3 regions of the Rossellomorea sp. DA94 genome follow, and region 1 is predicted to be linked to each of the others. Evidence: riboswitches for the same ligand, from Rfam matches in the RefSeq annotation. Region 1 holds a riboswitch; each other region holds the start of a gene.
The links. A riboswitch is a leader RNA that binds a small molecule or an ion and turns the genes downstream of it on or off. The one in region 1 is predicted to bind thiamine pyrophosphate.
Positions count from the first base shown of each region.

Region 2: it holds a riboswitch for thiamine pyrophosphate, as region 1 does, so the genes downstream of both, thiT (energy-coupled thiamine transporter ThiT) here and tenA (thiaminase II) in region 1, are expected to answer to the same signal.
Region 3: it holds a riboswitch for thiamine pyrophosphate, as region 1 does, so the genes downstream of both, P8596_RS07510 (ABC transporter substrate-binding protein) here and tenA (thiaminase II) in region 1, are expected to answer to the same signal.

Region 1 covers NZ_CP122397.1:2,453,267-2,459,953, forward strand. Annotated here, with positions in the region: gene thiO (glycine oxidase ThiO) at 1-448, opposite strand, end outside; gene P8596_RS12730 (thiamine phosphate synthase) at 432-1,073, opposite strand; gene P8596_RS12735 (energy-coupling factor transporter transmembrane component T family protein) at 1,063-1,866, opposite strand; gene P8596_RS12740 (ABC transporter ATP-binding protein) at 1,863-3,290, opposite strand; gene P8596_RS12745 (ECF transporter S component) at 3,305-3,883, opposite strand; gene tenA (thiaminase II) at 3,876-4,583, opposite strand; TPP riboswitch at 4,702-4,809, opposite strand; gene P8596_RS12755 (response regulator transcription factor) at 5,077-5,676, opposite strand; gene P8596_RS12760 (sensor histidine kinase) at 5,673-6,687, opposite strand, start outside.
Region 2 covers NZ_CP122397.1:390,717-397,403, reverse strand. Annotated here, with positions in the region: gene P8596_RS02125 (threonine/serine exporter family protein) at 1-137, opposite strand, end outside; gene P8596_RS02120 (threonine/serine exporter family protein) at 161-922, opposite strand; gene P8596_RS02115 (DedA family protein) at 1,046-1,693, opposite strand; gene thiT (energy-coupled thiamine transporter ThiT) at 1,839-2,435, opposite strand; TPP riboswitch at 2,507-2,605, opposite strand; gene P8596_RS02105 (hypothetical protein) at 2,674-2,973, opposite strand; gene P8596_RS02100 (thioredoxin family protein) at 3,235-3,561, opposite strand; gene P8596_RS02095 (histidine phosphatase family protein) at 3,608-4,150, opposite strand; gene P8596_RS02090 (ZIP family metal transporter) at 4,230-5,045, opposite strand; gene P8596_RS02085 (hypothetical protein) at 5,269-6,687, opposite strand, start outside.
Region 3 covers NZ_CP122397.1:1,417,561-1,424,247, reverse strand. Annotated here, with positions in the region: gene splB (spore photoproduct lyase) at 1-553, opposite strand, end outside; gene P8596_RS07535 (transcriptional regulator SplA domain-containing protein) at 566-811, opposite strand; gene P8596_RS07530 (TatD family hydrolase) at 951-1,730, opposite strand; gene P8596_RS07525 (ABC transporter ATP-binding protein) at 1,723-2,460, opposite strand; gene P8596_RS07520 (ABC transporter permease) at 2,462-3,223, opposite strand; gene P8596_RS07515 (thiamine-binding protein) at 3,220-3,513, opposite strand; gene P8596_RS07510 (ABC transporter substrate-binding protein) at 3,526-4,512, opposite strand; TPP riboswitch at 4,680-4,789, opposite strand; gene P8596_RS07505 (phosphotransferase enzyme family protein) at 4,839-5,762, opposite strand; gene P8596_RS07500 (aldo/keto reductase) at 5,849-6,687, shown strand, end outside.

The DNA of each region.
Region 1 (6,687 bases):
CGTCACGCGGAATGAACAAACCGCCGGTTGCCTGCTTAGAGAGATAAGGTTCGAAGGTTGATAGTTTTGGAGAGGATAGCCATTCAACCCCTTCATCCTGATCCATTTTGGAAGCAACACTTACTAACGTCTGTGCCTCTTCCTCTGTCCTTGCCAGTTTGATCATTCCATTTTCCACATACTCTATATCCATACCGGTTAGTTCTTTTAATTCCTGTGCAAGGGCAGGGTACATATTCCGGCTTTTCTGCGCCAGGCGATAGAGGGGGCTTCCCCCATTGAGCTCCGTATGGACCCCTAGCATCCCCGCTGCAGCTTTTGAGGCTCTGGATGCCAATTGTTCCTTCTCAATCAGCAATCCTTTTTTTCCTCTTTTGGAAAGCTGATACAGAATCGAGCAGCCGATCACACCTCCCCCAACAATCACCACATCATATGCTTTCGCCAAGCTGTTTCACCTCCTTATGGATTGCCTGATAATAAGCCCGTACTGCTTCAAGAGGGTCTTCTGAAAGAAAGATCCCCGATAATACCGCGATACCTTTAGCCCCGGTTCTCAAAATGTCCTCAACCCGTCCGGGTGTAATCCCCCCGATGGCGATAATGGGAAGGGGAATGTTCAATACGATGTCTTCCAAATTGACAATCCCTGTGCCTTGCTTCCCTGGTTTCGACATTGTTTCATAGATATTCCCATATAGGAGAAAATCGGCTCCTTCGTCACATGCCCAAAGTGCTTCTTGCATGCTGTGCACCGATGAACCGACCTTCAAAGATGGAAAACGTTCCTTCACAAGAGCAACAGGAGCACTATGATGCGAAAGCTGGACTCCTCTCACATGTTTCATCCAAGCGATGTCTGCACGATCATTGATGCACAGCTTCCTTAACGGAATACCAGCAGCTGTTAATTCATCAACGGTTTCAATCAACTCCGCAGTTGTCCAGGTTTTTTCACGGATATGAAGCATATCGATATAGGGGTGGATGGTTTTCGATATTTCCACCAATACTTCCCTTGATTGCTGACCAGTGGAAATGACATGTAGCCGTCTTCTCTTTTCAATTTCCATAGCGAACATCTCCCGTCGGAAATAGTGGTAGATAAATAGAAAGAATGTAACTTATGGAAACCATGAGTATGATGCTCCCCATAAAATAGCCATCAAATTTCGATAATCCGACTTTGTAGAAATAGGTTCTCTCCCCATCACCCTCAAAGCCTTTCGTATCCATGGCAACTGCAATTCTGTGAGCCCTCCTGATACTTTGTGCCAGCAAGGGGATGGAATAAGACTGTATGGTATGGAAAAGTTTCGTATAGCCCGTTCGTTCACGGGTGCCCCTGACTTTCAGTGCATTCCGAATGGTAGTGAATTCTTCGATCATGATGGGGATCAGCCTTATACCGGCCATAAAACTATAAGCGTACTTCGGCTTAAGGCCCAATTGTTGCATAAGTGAATAAAACAGGAGGACAGGTCTCGTCGTCAAAGCAAACATTAGGCCTAAAACAGCGAATAGGAATGCCCTTAAACCAATGTGAAACCCCCTATAAAAACTTTCCTCTGTTACATGGATCATCCCCCAGGTAAACCACGTCGTCTCTCCTTTCCCAAACATGATCATCGAGGATGCCGTAGAGAGAAAGACAAGGAAAAATGGCATGGCCATCAGCGTCACTAACCTCTTTGAATATCCAGAGAATGACCACAATAAAAGGAAAGTGAACAAGGTCAAATACACGAGCCAGTTCAGGTAATGAACGAAAAGTAAAAACAGAAAAAGCGCAACCATTACGATCAATTTCATACTCGGGTTAATGCGATGTAGCCAGGTGTGTTTATGAGCTATTTCCATGTTCATAATGCTTCACTCCTCGCTGCTTCTACATCCGCATCCTGAACCACTCTTCCTTCTTCGACGGTCCAAATCCTGGTTGCATAGTGTTGGATGATTCTGATATCGTGAGTCACCATCAAGATGGTGACGCCTTCACACTGTAATTCAAGTAGCATCTCGAGCAATTCAAATGTATTGTGAGCGTCCTGTCCGAAAGTTGGTTCATCCAATAACAGAATCTCCTTACCGGGAACGATGGAAGCTGCAACACTCAGTCTGCGTTTTTGACCCACGGATAACGAATAAGGATGTTGTACCTTACATGAACGAAGATTGAATCGCTGGAGTAGCTCATAAACCTTTCTCTCTATGCTTTCTTCGCTCAAATCCTTTAGCCGGTAACTATAGGCCACTTCGTCAAAAACGGAATGGGTGACAAATTGTAATTCGGGATTTTGAAAAACGAAGGCACATTCTTGAGAAATCTTTTTCCCTTTCATCTGTACTCCGTTTAATTCGTACGTCCCGCTAGTACGGTTGAATTTCATTAAGCTGTGCAGTAATGTTGATTTCCCTGCACCATTCCTTCCTGTAATAGCAATCCATTCCCCTTCGCGGATCACGGCATAGGGCAGGTGAATCTTCTCTTTCTTTTGAATATAGCCTTTAAAGTCCTCCATTCTTGCAATCACAGGTCCGAATGAGGGACTCTCCCTCATCTGACGGGATGACAGATATTCCTCCCATGCGCCCGAGTACCAGACACCCAAGTTCTTCAACGAATCTTTGTTTTGGTTCAGGATCCACTCTTTCGCTCCATCCGCCATAATGGTTCCATCGGCATCGAAAAGAATGATTCGATCGATCATGTCAAGAACGTGATCAAGTTTATGCTCTACGATCACCAGGGTCTTATCTAAACCGATTTCTTTGATTGTTTTCCAGACAGACTTTGTACTTTCCTCATCCAATAATGAAGTCGGTTCGTCCAGGAACAAGGTATCGGGTCTCAGGGCAAGCGCAGAAGCAATGGCCAATTTCTGCTTCATGCCTCCTGATAATGTTGAGATTTTCGTATGGGGATCCTCAAGTTCCAGTCCCACCTCCGATAGCAGCCATTGTATTTCCCCTTTCATCTCTTCACGGGGAGTCTGTAAATTCTCCAGCACAAAGGCTAATTCTTCATCCACAAATGGCATACAAAATTGCGAATCCGGATCTTGGAATACATAGCCATAGGAATCAGACACCTCCAATTTTGCAGCCCTCATGGGAACATCCACGGAGCGGGGGATCACTCCGGATAAAACATGTAAAAGTGTTGACTTCCCGCATCCTGATGGACCCAATAGCAATACTTTCTCCCCTTCATTGATAGAAAGACTGACTTCATTAAACATCCGTTTCCCTGTTCCGGGATAGGTAAGTCGAAGGTTTTCGACATGCATAAGCATCATCCCCTTTACTGGTTCAATACATCGTAATCATCCTGACTTGCACGTCTGACCAGACTTGTGACTCCGGTTTTCTCGAGGGCCCTGACCAAATAAAATGATCCTGCACCTGCGATGACAATCGATCCCAGTAATCTTGCAAAGATAAACAATGACAGATTCCAAAGGACTAAATCTCCCATATACCCTTTCATGTAATCCATGAAGATGGATCCCCATGCAGAACCGAACGCAGCAAAACATATAATCGAAAGATCATAGCGTCTATATTTCGTCAGGAAGAAAACCGATTCTGCCATTAACCCTTGAATGACTCCGAATAAAAGGACCTCGAGTCCCCATTCAGAGCCCATGAGAAACTCTCCTGAAGAAGCGGCGATTTCGGCTAAAAGGGCGAAGCCGGGTTTACGGATGATCAAGAATGCTACTGTGGCCGCCATGAACCACATTCCATAGATGAGTTGGTCTGCATGCAACCCGATCGGCTTCAACAAGTTATAAAATGGGCCCCAAAGCTTATAAATGACCCCGAACATGATGGAAATGACCACCGTCACTAAAACATCGGTTAGTTTTAATTTAGACATGGTGTCCGCTCATTTCTTTCCCTGCATCCAGTGCATGCTGAAACGGCCATTTTTCAAGGGTGTAAGCCATCTCCCAAAACTGCCATTCATAAATGCTGCTCAAAATGAAATTTTCTTTCATTCTTTCTTTATCGTGTTGGGTCATTGTTTCTGCCAATTCATCAAGACGATTGATTTGTTCCTCCACTAACTCTTTAAACCATTCCCCACCGTATGCCTCAATCCATTCCTGATACACCGGTTGTTCCGGCGTGCATGATTTCAAGCGTTCCCCGATCTCATAATAGAGCCAGTAACATGGGAGGATCGCCGCCAGGATATCAGCTAAGCCCCCATATCTTGCGGAACGATACATATGGGACGTATAAGCGTACGCTGTAGGAGCCGGTTTGAAATTCTTTTTTTCTTCATCCGCGATCCCTAAACGTTTAGAGAAATTTTCATGAAGAGAAAGCTCTGCTTCATTGGTTCCTACAGCGTGGGATGCCATTCGTGATGTGGTATGTAAGTCCAATGCTTTTGCAGCACCAAGCGCCTGCACCTTCGAGAAATGTGAAAGGTAATAGGCATCTTGCAAGAGGTAGTACTTGAACTTCTCGATGGGGAGAGTCCCATCCCCGATCCCTTTGACGAAAGGATGATCGAAGCTTGCGTCCCAAATGTCGTTGACTTCGTTTCGTAACGCTGTTGAAAATGTCATGATTTCCTGCTCCTTTTCCAGACGACCCGAAATGGGCAACAAAAAAAGCCACTTTCCATTATGCATACAGCATACAGAAAGTGGCTTGAGATCAGAATAATAGAATTATATTCTATGTGACCGTCAAACACCACTTCCCTACGCTGGTCTCAACCAGATCAGGTTCAAAGGGTCTTAAAGTCACACTTTAATCTCAGCCTTTTCGAAGGCACCCCTAGTGGATCGTCTTATGAAATTTTGTTTTCGATGTTATCGTATCATGATTCAAATAGTTGTCAACTTAAAAAAAGTAAATCTCGATTCTAACACGATTTCAAATTAGCTGTCGGACTCAATGACAGCCAGAGGTTCAGTATGATTAATTCTACAGAAAATTATTTTTGAAATAAGTTTGTCTATCCATTTTCCTCTTCTTATTAATTATGAATAAACATTCAATGTAATGAATTGTTATAAAAAGGGGACGGACCTTCAAAAAGGTCCGTCCCTCGGTTTATTTAAACCATCCTTTTTCTTTGGATTGTGTGATGGCTTCGATTCGGTTTTTCACTTCCAGCTTGTCGAGTATAGTGGAGATATAGTTCCTTACAGTACCTGTTTTAAGCTTTAGTTCATCGGCGATTTCCTTTGTGTTTTTTCCATCGGCAACGAGCTCGAGTACTTCTTTTTCACGGTCTGTGAGGGGATTTTCTTCGCTGTAGACATCATCCATCAGCTCCGGTGCATAGATACGCTTACCATCCATCACAAGCCGGATAGAGTTCGCCAGTTCCTCACTCGGACTGTCCTTCAACAAATACCCTTTCACTCCACCCTTTAATGCCCGCTGAAAGTAGCCTGATCTGGCAAAAGTGGTAAGGATGATCACCTTACAATCTTCCCCTTTTAATTCCTCTGCCGCTTCAAGCCCCGTTTTTTCAGGCATTTCAATATCCATGATACAAATATCCGGCTTCAGTTCATGAACGAGGGAAATGGCTTCTTCTCCATTGCCTGCTTTTCCTACCACTTCCATATCATCTTCAAGGCTCAATAGAGACCCCAATGCGCCCAACAGCATCCGCTGATCTTCTGCAATCACAATTCGAATCATTCCATTCCCTCCCTGTCTGTCTGCTTGATTACTTTCGGAACCCTCATGATCAAGGTGGTACCATCCACCGAAACGATTTCAAGGCTTCCGTTGACAAATTCCAACCGCTCTCTCATCCCGATCAGACCACTGCCTTTGGACTGAGTATAGTCACTCCCGATCCCCACACCATCATCCTTCACCACAATGGTCATCTCTTTATCCGATTCCTCGATGATCAATTCACAAGTGGAAGCCTTGCTGTGTTTTACTACATTGGTGACAGCCTCTTTCAAGCACATGCTTAAGATGTTTTCTAAAAAGAGTGAGGTTTGAGGAAGGGTGGTGTCCTCAGTCATACGGAATTCGATCTCAGCTGCCTTCAGGAGCTGCTTGATCCTGACGATTTCATCTTTCAATCGAATCCCCCTCATCTGGGAGACCATCGTCCTGACCTCACTCAATGCGGTTCTTGCCGTTTGCTGGACGTCCTGTAATTCACTTCTGGCCTGCTCCGGATCCTTGTACACCAATTTTCTCGCAAGATCACTTTTCAGTCCGATCAATGAAAGCTTTTGACCAAGTGTATCGTGCAGATCCCTGGCAATTCTCTGACGCTCTTCCTGTTTGACAAGATCCGATATCCGCTTATTAGCATCTTCCAGTTGGTCTTCCAGCTGGACCTGTTTATTTCGATTATAAATATTGAATGGAAGCAGGATGACGCTGATCCAGATAATCAGAATGAAGGGAAACTGGGAAATGAATAATTCGTCCTGCAGCACGAAGTTATAATTGATAGATGCCGTCGTCAGGACTAGATGAATGATGTAAAGGGTCAAAAATGCAACCCGGTTTTTTATATTCCCGTTATAGTAAGCAATGTAAAAAGCAAAATAAATAAAATTAAACTGGATGGTCATGGTGATAGATATCGCAATCAATATCGATGTCCATAAATAAACCGGCCAATCCTTCGAGAGAAAAGCAAAGCGTAAAGAAATAAAAAATGTAATGGTCAAGAAAATCCCC
Region 2 (6,687 bases), 2.1 Mb from region 1:
CTCATCAGTATGTAAATGATCCAGCCAAGCATCCCGACAATTCCGCATTTAAAAAGGGACTGCTTTGGAGCATTGAAGATAATCCCGAATGCAGCGGCGGAAATGAAGCTGGTCACTAATTGCTCGATGATGTGCATTCCCTTTTCACCCCAATCTCACTTTACGTTAATGTAAATACGACAGCAATGCCCGTCCCAATGGCAAATGCCGTTAAAAAAGCTTCCGCGCCCTTTGAGAGACCTGAAACGAGATGACCCGCCATCAAGTCCCGGACCGCATTGGTGATCAGGAGACCGGGAACAAGGGGCATCACGGATCCAATGATGATCTTATCCAATTCCTGCCCGATACCAAGCTGTACAAACCCGTATGACACCATGCCGATGATGAAGGATGCAAGAAATTCCGCGAAGAACTTTATCGGGACGAGGCGGTGTAAATAAATCAGGCTCGTAAACCCGACGCCTCCCGTGATCAGAGCTGGAATGAAGTCCTTCCACATCCCCTGGAACATGATGAGAAAACAACCACTTGCAATCGAAGCCGCTGCCACTTGAATCAGGAAGGAATAAGATAGATCGGACTGATCCAGCTTCTCAAGGGCATTGTATGCTTCTTCAAGTGTCAGATGCCCTTTACTGATCTGCCTTGAGATACTGTTCACGAGGGTCACTTTCTCAAGATCCGTAGACCTCTCATTAATTCGGATGAGCTTCGTTTTGGTCGGTTCCGACGTTTCAATCGAGAAGATGATCCCAGTGGGGGTCACATAGCTATGCGATTCCGATATCCCATAAGAAGCGGCGATGCGCATCATCGTGTCCTCGACGCGATACGTCTCCGCCCCACTTTGCAGCATAATCTTCCCCGCCAGCAGGCTGACCTCCATAATGTCATATCTTCTTATCATTTTTGCTTCCATACGATCTCTCCACACGTACTATTTTTTGAATAGGTCTAGTTTATAGGAAAGCAGTGGTGTAAGCAATGAGGAACGGGGTGATTTTCCGTAGATTTGATCTTGAGGGATGGAAGGAAGGCAGCTTCAAGCATCATTTACTTCATCCCTCTCTTGGAAGGCTTTTCGTTCCGATGGGTCGTTTGTTGGCAGGGATCCCTTTTTTATCTTTCTTTTATACAACATGTACGCACCCGTCACCACCACAAACCCCACGAGGACCACCATTTGATAGTCTTCAATCACTTCAAGGATCACTTCTTTCTCCCCGTCATATAACTTCCCGATCGTCAAGAACAGAAAAGTGGATGGTGCTATACCAAGCATGGTAAGAAGGAAATATGCCTTCACATCCATTCTCGCCATACCTGCAAGAAATGGGATGACATTCCCCAAGTGAAGCGGACTCGTAATCGCCACGCTCCAAACACCGTATCGATTGAATTTTTTCTGGGCTGTGCGGAGCTTCTCAAGCTTCTGGGGCTTAAGCCTTCCTTCTATGTTATCCCCCAGTTTTAAACTGATAAAGTAAGGAATATAGCTTCCCACTGTGTATAGGAGACTTCCTGCTAAAGAGATGAACACGATTTGCATCCACGTTAGGTGGAGGATGAATCCCATCGTTACGATAAAGAACGTTCCAATAAAAGGAAAGGCACTCCCTTCAATGAATAGAGAAAACAGTACACCCCATATCCCCCACTCTTCTGCTGAATTTATTATCCATTCCGTCATGTGAATCACTCCTGTACGCTTGTATCTTCAGTATAGAAGAGACCCTCTGACACCAACAGAATCCGCGGAGGTAATTTACGCTAAGTCTTGAGATGTATTGACAGAACGAAAGACCGGCCCTGAGACAGGCCGGTCTTTCGTTTCTTTAGGATGCCTTTCGGCTGATTTCCTGTTGATGCGACTGCACTTTGATCAATCTTGGTGCGATATTGACGATGATCACCATCACAACGGAGCATAATACTGCCGATCCCAACATCGTGATCCCGTTTACTATAAGAGAAAATAGCAATGGAGACATCTCATCCGGTGCATACTCGGCAAAAAACACGAATCCGGCAATGAAATGCCAGAAATAACGAGCAAGGCTTCCTGCGAATGTTGCCATCACTACCCAGAAGACTGCTTTGGACCGGTGACCGCCTCCCAGTGCACCCTGAATTTTCCCGGCGAAACCCCCGGCAAAACCGATAAAAGCAAAAGCGATGAAATACTCAATCACCATTTGGACCGGGGTCGCAATCCAGGCATCCCCAAGGGCAATCTGCAGGATCCCCCATAAAAAGCCCCCTATCAGTCCGGCTCTCAAGCCTCTTCGATAAGATAATAGAAAGATCGGAACCATGGCAATCGATATCGAGATACTCGGTGATAGCTTAATAGAAGGCAGCAAATCAAGGATGATCGCAAAAGCCGCCATCAATGACGCTTCAAGCAATACGACAAGTCGTGTGTTTTTCATAAAAAAAATCCTCCTTATGAACTGAAACGAAACCATAAGGAGGGAGAATGAACAATCGAAATAAGCACAATGCTGCCTATTTTCCACATCCCTACGCTAGTCCTAACTAACAGGTTCAGAGGGTCAGAACAGATTGTTCACTCTCAGCTTTCGCTCCCCTTGTGGTACCGTTTATAAAGTTGTTAAGGTTTATTATACATGAAGAAACATATTTGAAAAGCATGATAGGAACTTTTTCTTAAGGTGTCTCTCTCAGAGGATCATGAAGGATGATGACGGGCATTGACTTAGGGGTGACCATGAATCCATATACTTTACCATCCTTGTCCTTATACGCTACAGAATAATCTCCGAACTGGGGTGAGAATTCGACGTTTTGGTATTCAAGATCAAGGTCCTGGTATTTCAGGCTCACATACAGGTTGGTGGCGATCCTTGCTGTCAGATGTTGTACAGTGGAAATCCGGTTGGCTACTATTATGAGGATGATTGCGAAACAGAGTAACATGACTTTCTTTGTCCTGGACAATCTGATCATTCATCAAGCCCCCTTTCATTTCTCATAACTACTATACTCGTATACTCACTATTATATACCTATTCACTGAACCATGACAAAAGAGCTACTCTAATGAGGTGTGTCTAAATACCCATTTTTAGCAGCTCTTTTTAAAGTTTATATAGAATTCAAATACAACCTACCATTTATAATACCCACAGATATTTATCCTACTAAACAACTGTTTAACCCACCCAGGCCAGACCAACAAACGTTTTCACGTACTAATCAAACGTTTGTTTAGTTGTCTAACATCTCAGTAAGACGGGAAATTTGGCTGTGGAGTTCGTCGATTGGAACGAAACGTGCTTTTCTGAACATCTCCTTACCGTCTACAAATACGATGATGACAGGCACGGTGAAGATGGAAAATTCTCCTGCTATTTCCGGGATTTCTTCTGCATCGGCATGGATGGATTTCACAGATTCGAAATCCTTCAACATCTCTTCCACCTGGGGCAGGAGTGCGTGACATACAGAACAACCTGGCCTTGATATGTATAGTAGTACCACCTTCTCAGCTTCGAGCTTTTCACGAAGTGCTTTTAGTGAATGGACTTCTTCCATTTTACGGCCTCCTTTCTTTCTATTAGTGTATTGCTCTGGTAAATGATCACCCTGTCCCACCTTGATAAACATACACCTTTCCGTTGGAGGGTCTCCTGAACGACGGCCCGGTAAATCCCCGCTTTCGTAATTCTTTTCTCATAAATATCATGATTCCGCCATGACCTACGATGAGCACATCCTTCCCTTCATGGACGACCCTATCGACCACCACACGGATCCTCTCTTCGATTTCCCGCTTGTTTTCAGGCTGGGAACGATGATTGAACCACCAGGCGAGCCTGATGGATGCCATATGAAGAAAGAGCGGCAGCTTTATGTCAGACCGGAAGATGGGAGATAATCTGATTTCCCTCAGTTCCTTGAGAAAGGTGATTTCTCCTTCATAAACCGCTTCAGCCGTTATTTGTGCCCTGGATAAGTCACTGGAGTAGCAGCCTTCCCAATCAATATCTTTAAGATCAACTTCATTGCCTTCTACGTCCGAGGCATCATACTCTTCCACCCACTTCATCAGCTCATCACTCGTTACATATGAAGCCGGGTAGCCCCTCGTTACTTTAAAGTGCCTTATGAGACCAATCTTCATACACATCCCCTCCCCCATCCATTATACTAGTTTATGGAAGAGAAAAGGCATGCGCTTTGGACGCATGCCTTCTTTTTGATCATCCCAGGGAAACGTCCAGAATCATCATCACGACGAAACCGAGCATCAGTCCCAATGTAGCCAAGTCCGTACTTCCTGAAGATTGTGACTCAGGTATCAGTTCTTCAACGACGACGAATATCATCGCTCCTGCCGCAAAAGCAAGGGCATAAGGCAGGAGGGGCTGCACCATCAAGACTGCAGCAGCACCGATCACAGCGGCTATCGGCTCTACGATGGCTGACAGCTGACCGTAATGGAAGGATTTCAAACGGGACATTCCCTCTCCCCTTAGCGGGATGGAAAGAGCAGCCCCTTCAGGCATATTCTGGATCCCGATTCCAATGGCAAGACCAATGGCCCCCACTAACGTTGCATCCCCGAGGCCAAGTGAGGCAGCACCGAAGGCAACCCCGATGGCAAGACCTTCCGGAATATTATGGAGGGTGATCGCAAGGAATAATAAGGTCGATTTCTTGAATTTAGTTGGAGGTCCTTCCGCATCTTCCGATTCATTGCCCAAATGTAAATGCGGTACGACAAAATCTAAAAGTCTAATGAATACACCACCAAGTAAAAAACCGATGGCAGGTGCAAGCCATGGGATTTGACCGTTTTGCTCACTGAATTCAATTGAAGGCGCAAGCAGTGACCAGAACGATGCTGCTATCATGACTCCTGCGGCAAACCCGAGCATCATGTTCAACGTATGCTTTTCAATTTTCGTAAAGAAAAACACCGTGGCTGCTCCAAGGGCCGTCAGCCCCCATGTCACCAGACCGCCGAACAGTGCCTGCATCGTGGGATTAAATCCACTTAACCAGTCTATGAACATACGAACCACTCTCCTCCGATCAAACATTTTGAATACTACCATCTTGCATCAAGGAAACTTTCTTTGTCAAAGGAAATGTCATACTACCTATTTACCAGAGCCCATCATTTTTCTATGTATATGTCATTCGTTTCAAATGGTGTATGTATCGTTTATACTTTCCCTCCTTACCTAAGGGCTATACAAAAAAAACGCCCCTGCCTTGAAGACAGGAACGTGCTTCCTATTCGTCCCTTATGGCTGTTTTCCATAAAATAAGGTTCAGGACGAATAGAAGGATGAGATAGCCCGGGATACCGAATAGAATCTGCAGGGCCAGGTAATGGAGGCCGAAGAACACCCCTACAATGAGATAGAACGGCAGCACCTTCCAGCTGTCACTTTGCTGAACTCCTTCAAAACTTTCAGAAAAAGGTAACGATCCTCTCATCAGTCCCAGACAGATCACGGTAAAGATACAGGCGCTAATAAATACGATGATGATTTCAGGGATCACGCGGTACCCAAACAGGATGATGAAGACAATGCTTATGATGGCATAAAGCGGAAGGAATAGTTTCATAAGGAATGCCTTCAATGTCCCTTTGTAAATGGCCGCCCTGCCTGAGACAGGCGCTACTTTATATATCCAGGATCCCTTGTATTTACCTGAATAGCTTAGCATCATCACGACTGTCGGTATAACGATGAAACTTGAATAGATCGATAGGTACATGCTTGAAGTCAGGAGGTCTTCCCTTGTCCCATCCATCAATCCATTGAAGATGAAAATGAACGGCATGATGATGGCAAACCCAAGGGCGGGATACACCTTCAGCTTAAATTCCCTTTCATTTTTCATCATATAATGGGCGAACCGGTAAAATGCCCGCTCTTCATTCGACTTGGCGAGTACCTTCATGAGTCCATCCCCGAACCGGAAACGGGCTTTCTTCTTCTTACCGCCATGGGAGGATAATTTCTGAAGATTCTTCTCAAATGTCGGCAAAGCTTTCACATAAACGATAAGAGCCAGGAATGGAACCAGTACAGCTGTACATGAGAGAACCAGGATCATCGTCTCGTGATTACCGTTCAGGAACCATTCAAACGGAGCTCCGAACCAGATGGGAGGCAGAAAAATATTCCACCAATCCGGTGTAAAAGAAATCGTCAAATCCACAAATTCGAAGGAACGAGCCACAACCTGATATCCCACTGCAAGTCCGATAGATAATCCGATTTGCACATAGTTGATGATGTCCTTCAGTTTTTCCCCATCAAAGTATTGGAGGATGAAATAATAGAGCATGGCCGTAAACACAACGATGAAGATATTCATCAGGATGATCCCTGCCAGGAAAAGCAGAAAGAAGGAAAGACCCTGATTGATCAAGCCGACGACCAGCGGAATGGCGGTCAGGGAGCCTGTCAGGAAAAACAGATAAATAAACACGTGAAGCGTTTTAGCCAGGCTGATGGTTTTCCTTTCAACCGGCTTGGTAAAGAGAATCGTATGATCCCGGATGTCCAGTATGACGACTGAGAAATCTGAAATCATTGATGTCATGACGATGAAAATGAGCACGGTAAAGGTGATGCTCATCTGAAAAATATATTGATCTCCCATTACAATGAAAGGGATGACGAATAATCCAAACAG
Region 3 (6,687 bases), 1.0 Mb from region 1:
CATCCAGCAAATGATCAACGTGATGAAATTTGGTTACGAAACGTAACTTCCCATACTCCGATTTACCAAAATGTTCAATCGCGCGCTTTAGTGTATGCGTGAGATGGTCCACACCGACGATATCAGACGTACACGCTGCTTCAAAACGCGTGAAATCGGGTGCCCTTTCCTCTATATACCGATCCGCCGCCTCAAATATTTCATCAACATTCACATAGGTGCGAATATAGGGTTTACTGCCCATCGTGGTTTGAAGATAGCAATAATGGCAGTGCCCCATACACCCTGTCGCAAACGGGATGGCATACTCAGCTGACGGTTTGGAGGTATCGAATTTCAGCGTTTTCCGCACGCCCACCACTAACGTTGATTTGGCGATCCTGTATTTTTGAAAATGATTATCCCCAGGCAGATCGCGCACCTGATTGTGGGAAGTGGTATATCGAATTTCAACATCCATCTTTTCGAACTTTTCCTTTAACTGCTTCCCTAATGGGTAATCCAGTGCATTTGGTTCAAAATAGACCAATTGAGGCACAAACGGTTTCACCATATTCTTTCCCTCCTAAAGGTCTCCAAATGATTGTGAATAAGCCTCTTCTGCTTCTGCTTCTGTAGAATAGACTGCTACCTCATGTGTTAACGGATAATAGGTTTCATAAAGAAATAATGCTAATTCGTTTGGGTTTTCCGGATCGTGTACAACCGCTGCTTCCTGCACATTGGCTACACTTTGCGTATGCGGGTTACGGTAGATCACGTACACAACATCGCCAGCTTGATATGGCGTATAGTGATTATTCAATTCCATTTTTCTCACCTTTTCCTATCATTCATTACTTTCATTTTCTGTCAATCGAGATAGAAATATGATGGTAAAAGATGTTTAATTAGCATAAAGCCAAAAAAGAAAACTCCCCCCACTTGACTAACCGCAGGAGAAGTTTGTTCTATAAACCATAAAATTCAGTTGTATTTTTGACCAATTGTTTATATACAGCTGCTTCTGACATACTTTTTAATTCGGCCACTTTCTCAATGGAGCGGTGCATCATGCCAGGATGAGTCATTCTTTCTTGAAAGACTCCTTCAAACCTCCAGGGACCGTCTGTCTCCACCATCAGCCCTTCGATCGGGTAGTCCCTGACCAGCTGTTGTATTTCCTTTTCATACAGGACATCAGGCGTAACAGAAACGAGGTAACCATTACGGATCATCCTTTCGATCGTTTTACTATCTCCCTTAAACCAATGAAAATGAGCTTTTGAAATGGAATGCTTCTCCAATAAATCGCAGATGATGTGTGCATGCTCATAAACACCATGAAGGATGATGGGTTTATTCAGCCGATTCGATTCAATGATAAAGCGTTCCAACAGCTCTATGTAAGGAGCGAGGACCAGTGAGGGATCTTCTTTCATTTTGTAATAGGGCAGACCGACTTCTCCTATTGCCACAAGCTCTTGATGATGCCGCTGAATCCACACCAGAAGTTCCTCCACCTCACTATCCGAAGGAAGCTCTTGTTCCGGATGAAAACCGGCAGCTGCCTTTACCCTCCCGTCCTTTTTCGCAAATGCCAGATTTCGTTTGGATGATTGGAGGTGAAGGGATACAGAAATGAGAGCCTCTACTGAGTAGAGATCGAGCTCCCTCAGGATTTTTTCACGTTCTTCCTTTTCATATAAGTCCAGATGAGTATGAGCATCGATAAGCGATGGTTTACACATACTGGGATAATTCCTCGAAAATATCCGTTTTCCATTTTAGGAACTCTTCGGTTAGAAGGATTTCTTTATCACGAGGTCGCGGGAAAGGCACCTTGAATTCCTTTTGCACGCGTGCCGGTCTGGTTGATAACACAATGATACGGTCCGACAAGAAAAGTGCTTCGTCGATATTATGAGTGACAAACAGGACTGAACTTAAGTCTTCTTCCCATATGGAAAGGAGCCACCTCTGCATGTCCAATCGGGTAAATTCATCAAGGGCAGAAAATGGTTCATCCAGGCATAAAAAGGATTGGGGACTGACCAGTGCACGAATAAATGCAACGCGCTGTTTCATCCCTCCTGAAAGATCTTCAGGGTAAGCGTCCTCATAGCCCTTCAAACCGGCGCGCTCAATCATCCCCATCGCCATTTCCTTATCCCTCTTTCCATGCAGCTCCTGACCAAGCATCACATTCTCGATCACCGTCCTCCACGGTAAGAGGGACGGACTTTGTGGCATATAGCTGATGGACCCTCTACGGCCATTGATCGACTGTCCATCGAGCTTTATATCTCCTGAATCGGGTGCGAATAATCCACCGATCACGTGAAATAACGTACTTTTCCCACTTCCTGAAGGCCCAAGGATGGAAACAAACTCACCTTCCCCTACTTGAATGGAAAGATCATCGAGGATCAATTCACCATCAAAGGATTTGGACATATTTTGGATCGATAACGTCGTCATGTTATTTGTCCTCCTTTCGATTCCACTTCACCATGACTCTTTCTAATAGTACGATGAGTCCAAAGAACAGCAGGCTTAGGAGCATGATCATGAAAATGGCGACAAACACCCTGTCGGTCCTGAAGGAAGAGGATGCAAGAGTCATATAGACGCCAATCCCTTTTTGAGCACCAAGCCACTCCGAAATGACCGCTCCCATCACACTATAGGTAGCGGAGATTTTCAAACCGGAGAAGATGGAAGGCAGTGCATGTGGCCACTCCACTTTCCGGAAAATCTGTCCTTTGGTTGCACCGGACATTTTCATATAAAGAATATACTCTCCATTCGTCTGCCTGAATCCATCCATCGCCGAAACAGCCACAGGAAAGAAACAAATCAAGGTAATGACGATGATTTTGGGCAGGAGTCCGAATCCGAACCAAATGACAAGGAGAGGGGCCAATACAATGATGGGTATATTCTGAGATAGGATCATGAGAGGATAGACCGCTTCCCTTACCTTAGGGAGGAGATGCAGTACCACCGCTGTCCCGAGCCCGATCGAACAGCCGATCGCAAACCCTGTGATCGTCAGAAATGCCGTTGATGAGAAATTCCCCTTGAACTCAGACCACGAGGCAATTCCTTCTTCCCATATCTCTGAAGGCGACGGCATCAGCCAGGCTGGCACCTCAAATAATTTAATGGCCACTTCCCAAATGATGAATAAAAGGATGAGGACCAAGAAGGGTCTCCATCCTTTTGAAATCCAAGTCCTCATCCTTTATATTTCTCCGTTAAGTCGTCCATTTCGATCCCATCCGGCTGGTACAATACTTTGATCTGGGAAATGACATTTTTGCTTCCTATTTCAATCATTCGTTCATTCATCTGTTCAATCACCTTGAATAATTGTGACAGATTCCCCTCCATCGTCGTTTCCAAAGGATGGACTTCATATCGCACTCCCGATTTTTCGATGATTGCGATCGCTTCATCCACATATGGAATCACATCTTCACCGTTCTTGGTCTTTGGAATGATTTGTATGCTTACAAGTGCGTTCCCCATTTTGTTCACCTCTTATTTTGGTAAGAATTCGTTCGTGAATGCTTTCTTGCTTTCGAGTTTCTTATCTAATAAATCATTTTCATACATCCATGACGCATAGTTCTCCCAGACTTCCAGTTTCTGCTCTCCCCATCGGTCAGCATCATCTTTATATTTGGGTGCGAGCCATTCCTGACTCTTCATGACCAATTCTTTATCAAGATCTGGAGCTGCATCTAATAAAATCTCTCCCGCTTCTTTCGGGTTGTCGATTGTGTATTGATACCCTTTGGAAGCAGCTACCATGAATGCCTTGACCGTTTCAGGATCTGAATCGATCATTTTCTCATTTGTTGTAAGTACTGGAGTGTAGTAATCCAGTTTATCGGAATAATCCTTTACATACATCATGTTCAACTCTTCACCGCGGAGTTCAGCTTCAATTCCTGTCCATCCATAATAAATCCAGGCGAAGTCAACGTCCCGTTTAACGGCAGTAAAGAAATCGGTGTCTCCCATGTTGATGAAATTCACTTTTTCTACATCCGCGTTTTCTTGCTTCATGATTGAATCCATAACGGCTTTCTCAACGGGTGAACCCCAGCCGCCATAGCTTTTCCCTTCAAAATCCTTTGGTTTTGTAATACCCTTACTCTTCGGGGAAGCAAACCCCGACGTATTATGCTGTATGATGGCAGCTATGGATACGATGGGTACATCCTGGACCCTCGCTTGAGTGACACCTTCCTGATATCCAACTCCGAAATCGGCTTTCCCCGATGCAACGAGTTGATCGGCACCCGCTTCCCCGGGCAGGATGATGTCTACATCCAGTCCCTGATCCTTGAAGTAGCCTTTTTCTTTCGCTACATACAATCCAGTGTGGTTGGTATTTGGTGTCCAGTCGAGTACGACATTTACTTTTTTAAGATTGTCCATCTTCTCATCGGCTGCATCTTCCCCACCGTTACAGGCGGATAAAAGAAGTACAGAGCAGATGAGGAACATCCATTTTTTCATGATGATTCCTCCTTCGGTCTTTTGCGGTCGTAACGTCTCATTCCTATATTCTTCGCTTATTCTGGAAAATGAATGTAAACCAAAGGCAGTTGAGGCGTAAATTCAGGGGTGAAACAAAAAAACGCCCCAAGCTTCAGCCGCGGGACGCATCGTTAAACAGGTTATGTATCGTTTAAGAGAATGTTTCCTACGCTGGTATCAGCCAGTTCAGGTTCAAAGGGTCAGTATCTACAGGATACAATCTCAACCGGCCACTCCGGTCCCCCTACACGTGGAATATGAAATTTAACGTTATCTTCCTCCCTACTTTGCCATAGAATGAAAGGTTATTCAAGCTTTTCCTTCTCATATTGAAAGACTCCATGAAAATAAGCCGATGCAAACAGTTCCTCGATGAAATTCATGCACGAAGCACCCGCTTCTGTATATCCCTGATGATAGGTTAAAAAGGCATATTGCAGGAGAAAGAGAATGACTATTGACGGCAAGATCCTTTTCTCTCCTGCAGTCAAAGGGGCATGCCTTTCATATCCTTTCATAAATGCCAGAATCCATTTCATTGACTCATCTTTTTTCTCTTTCGGGGCTGCTTTGAGCATACCTGCGAGGAAGTAGCCGATGTCAGTAATCCGGGGTGCCGTCCGGATTCGTTCAAAATCAATGATCCCGCACACTTCTCCTCCCTGCATCAAAATATTCCCCGAATTGTAGTCGCTATGAACGAATTGATGTGGCAAACACCGGTAGGGATGCTCCCACCCCTTCATCTTTAATAAGATCACTTGCCCCCTTATGCCGATCGATTCAGTTTCAAGCTCCTTCACCCATTCTGTTACATGACTTTCAATCTCCCAGCCCTTCGTTTCATAATGACACCGATAGTCTTTAAGGATGAGATGAAGGGTTGCAAGGTATGCTCCTGCATTTGTCAGGGAGTCGGCAGACCATTCCTTCAATGGCGTTCCTTCAAGGGCCTCATAAAGAGAATAGATTTGCTCTTCTTCTTTTACATAAGGAAGTTGTGAGCAAGTTAATAGAGGGGATTCAACGTTAAGGTGATGACTCATTAAATAATCGGTTAAATAGAGCTCCTCCATCCGATTTTCAGGGGAAGAATACACTCTTCTTTTTAAATAGAAGGTCTTTCCTTCTGCCTTCACTTCCGTAACATCAGGATGAAGAAGAAGTGTTTTGAAGGAAGTGGGATCCATTCCCCAATGACGTACAATATCCTGAAGAGGTTCAATCATTTCTATTTCCTTTCCATACATAGTAATATACTTGTAGTATGACTTTGAAAGAATATACACATACCATACGAAAAGAGGTTTCACCTATGCAAAGAATACAAATGACAGAAGACTTATCATTCTCGAGGATCATTCATGGATTATGGAGACTATCAGACTGGAAGCAGTCCAAGGAAGATACGTTATCATTGATCCAACACAATATTGAAAACGGAATCACAACGTTTGACCATGCCGATATTTATGGTTCTTATATGTGTGAAACCTTATTCGGTGAGGCGCTAGCCCTCCAACCATCCTTGCGGGAGAAGATGGAGATCGTAACAAAATGCGGCATCGTCCTGCCTTCCGACAATCGACCGGAGCACAAGACGCATCACTACAACACGAGTAAGAAACATATTCTCACCTCGGTTGAACATTCTCTCCAACAATTAAAAACGGATTACATTGATCTCTTGTTGATTCACAGACCGGACCCATTCATGAACGGGGAAGAGGTAGCTGAAGCCTTCACACAATTAAAAGAAGAAGGGAAAGTCCGTCATTTCGGAGTATCCAACTTTAAAGACCATCAGTGGAATATGCTTCAATCTTATTTACCATTTCCATTGATCACAAACCAGATTGAATTATCCGCCTATCACCTGGAGAATTTTGAAGACGGCACGTTGAACTTCTGTCAGGAAAAGCGTGTGGCTCCCATGGCATGGTCACCACTGGCAGGAGGGGCGATCTTCAAGGGGGAAGATGAGAAAGCGGTCCGCCTTCAACATACATTAAAGAAAGTCCAGGAGGAAACAGGAGCGAAGGGGATCGACCAGATTCTATACGCGTGGCTGCTTAACCATCCGGCCAACATCATGCCGATTGTCGGATCAGGTAAAAAAGAACGGATCCAGCATGCAATCGACTCTCTTTCCAT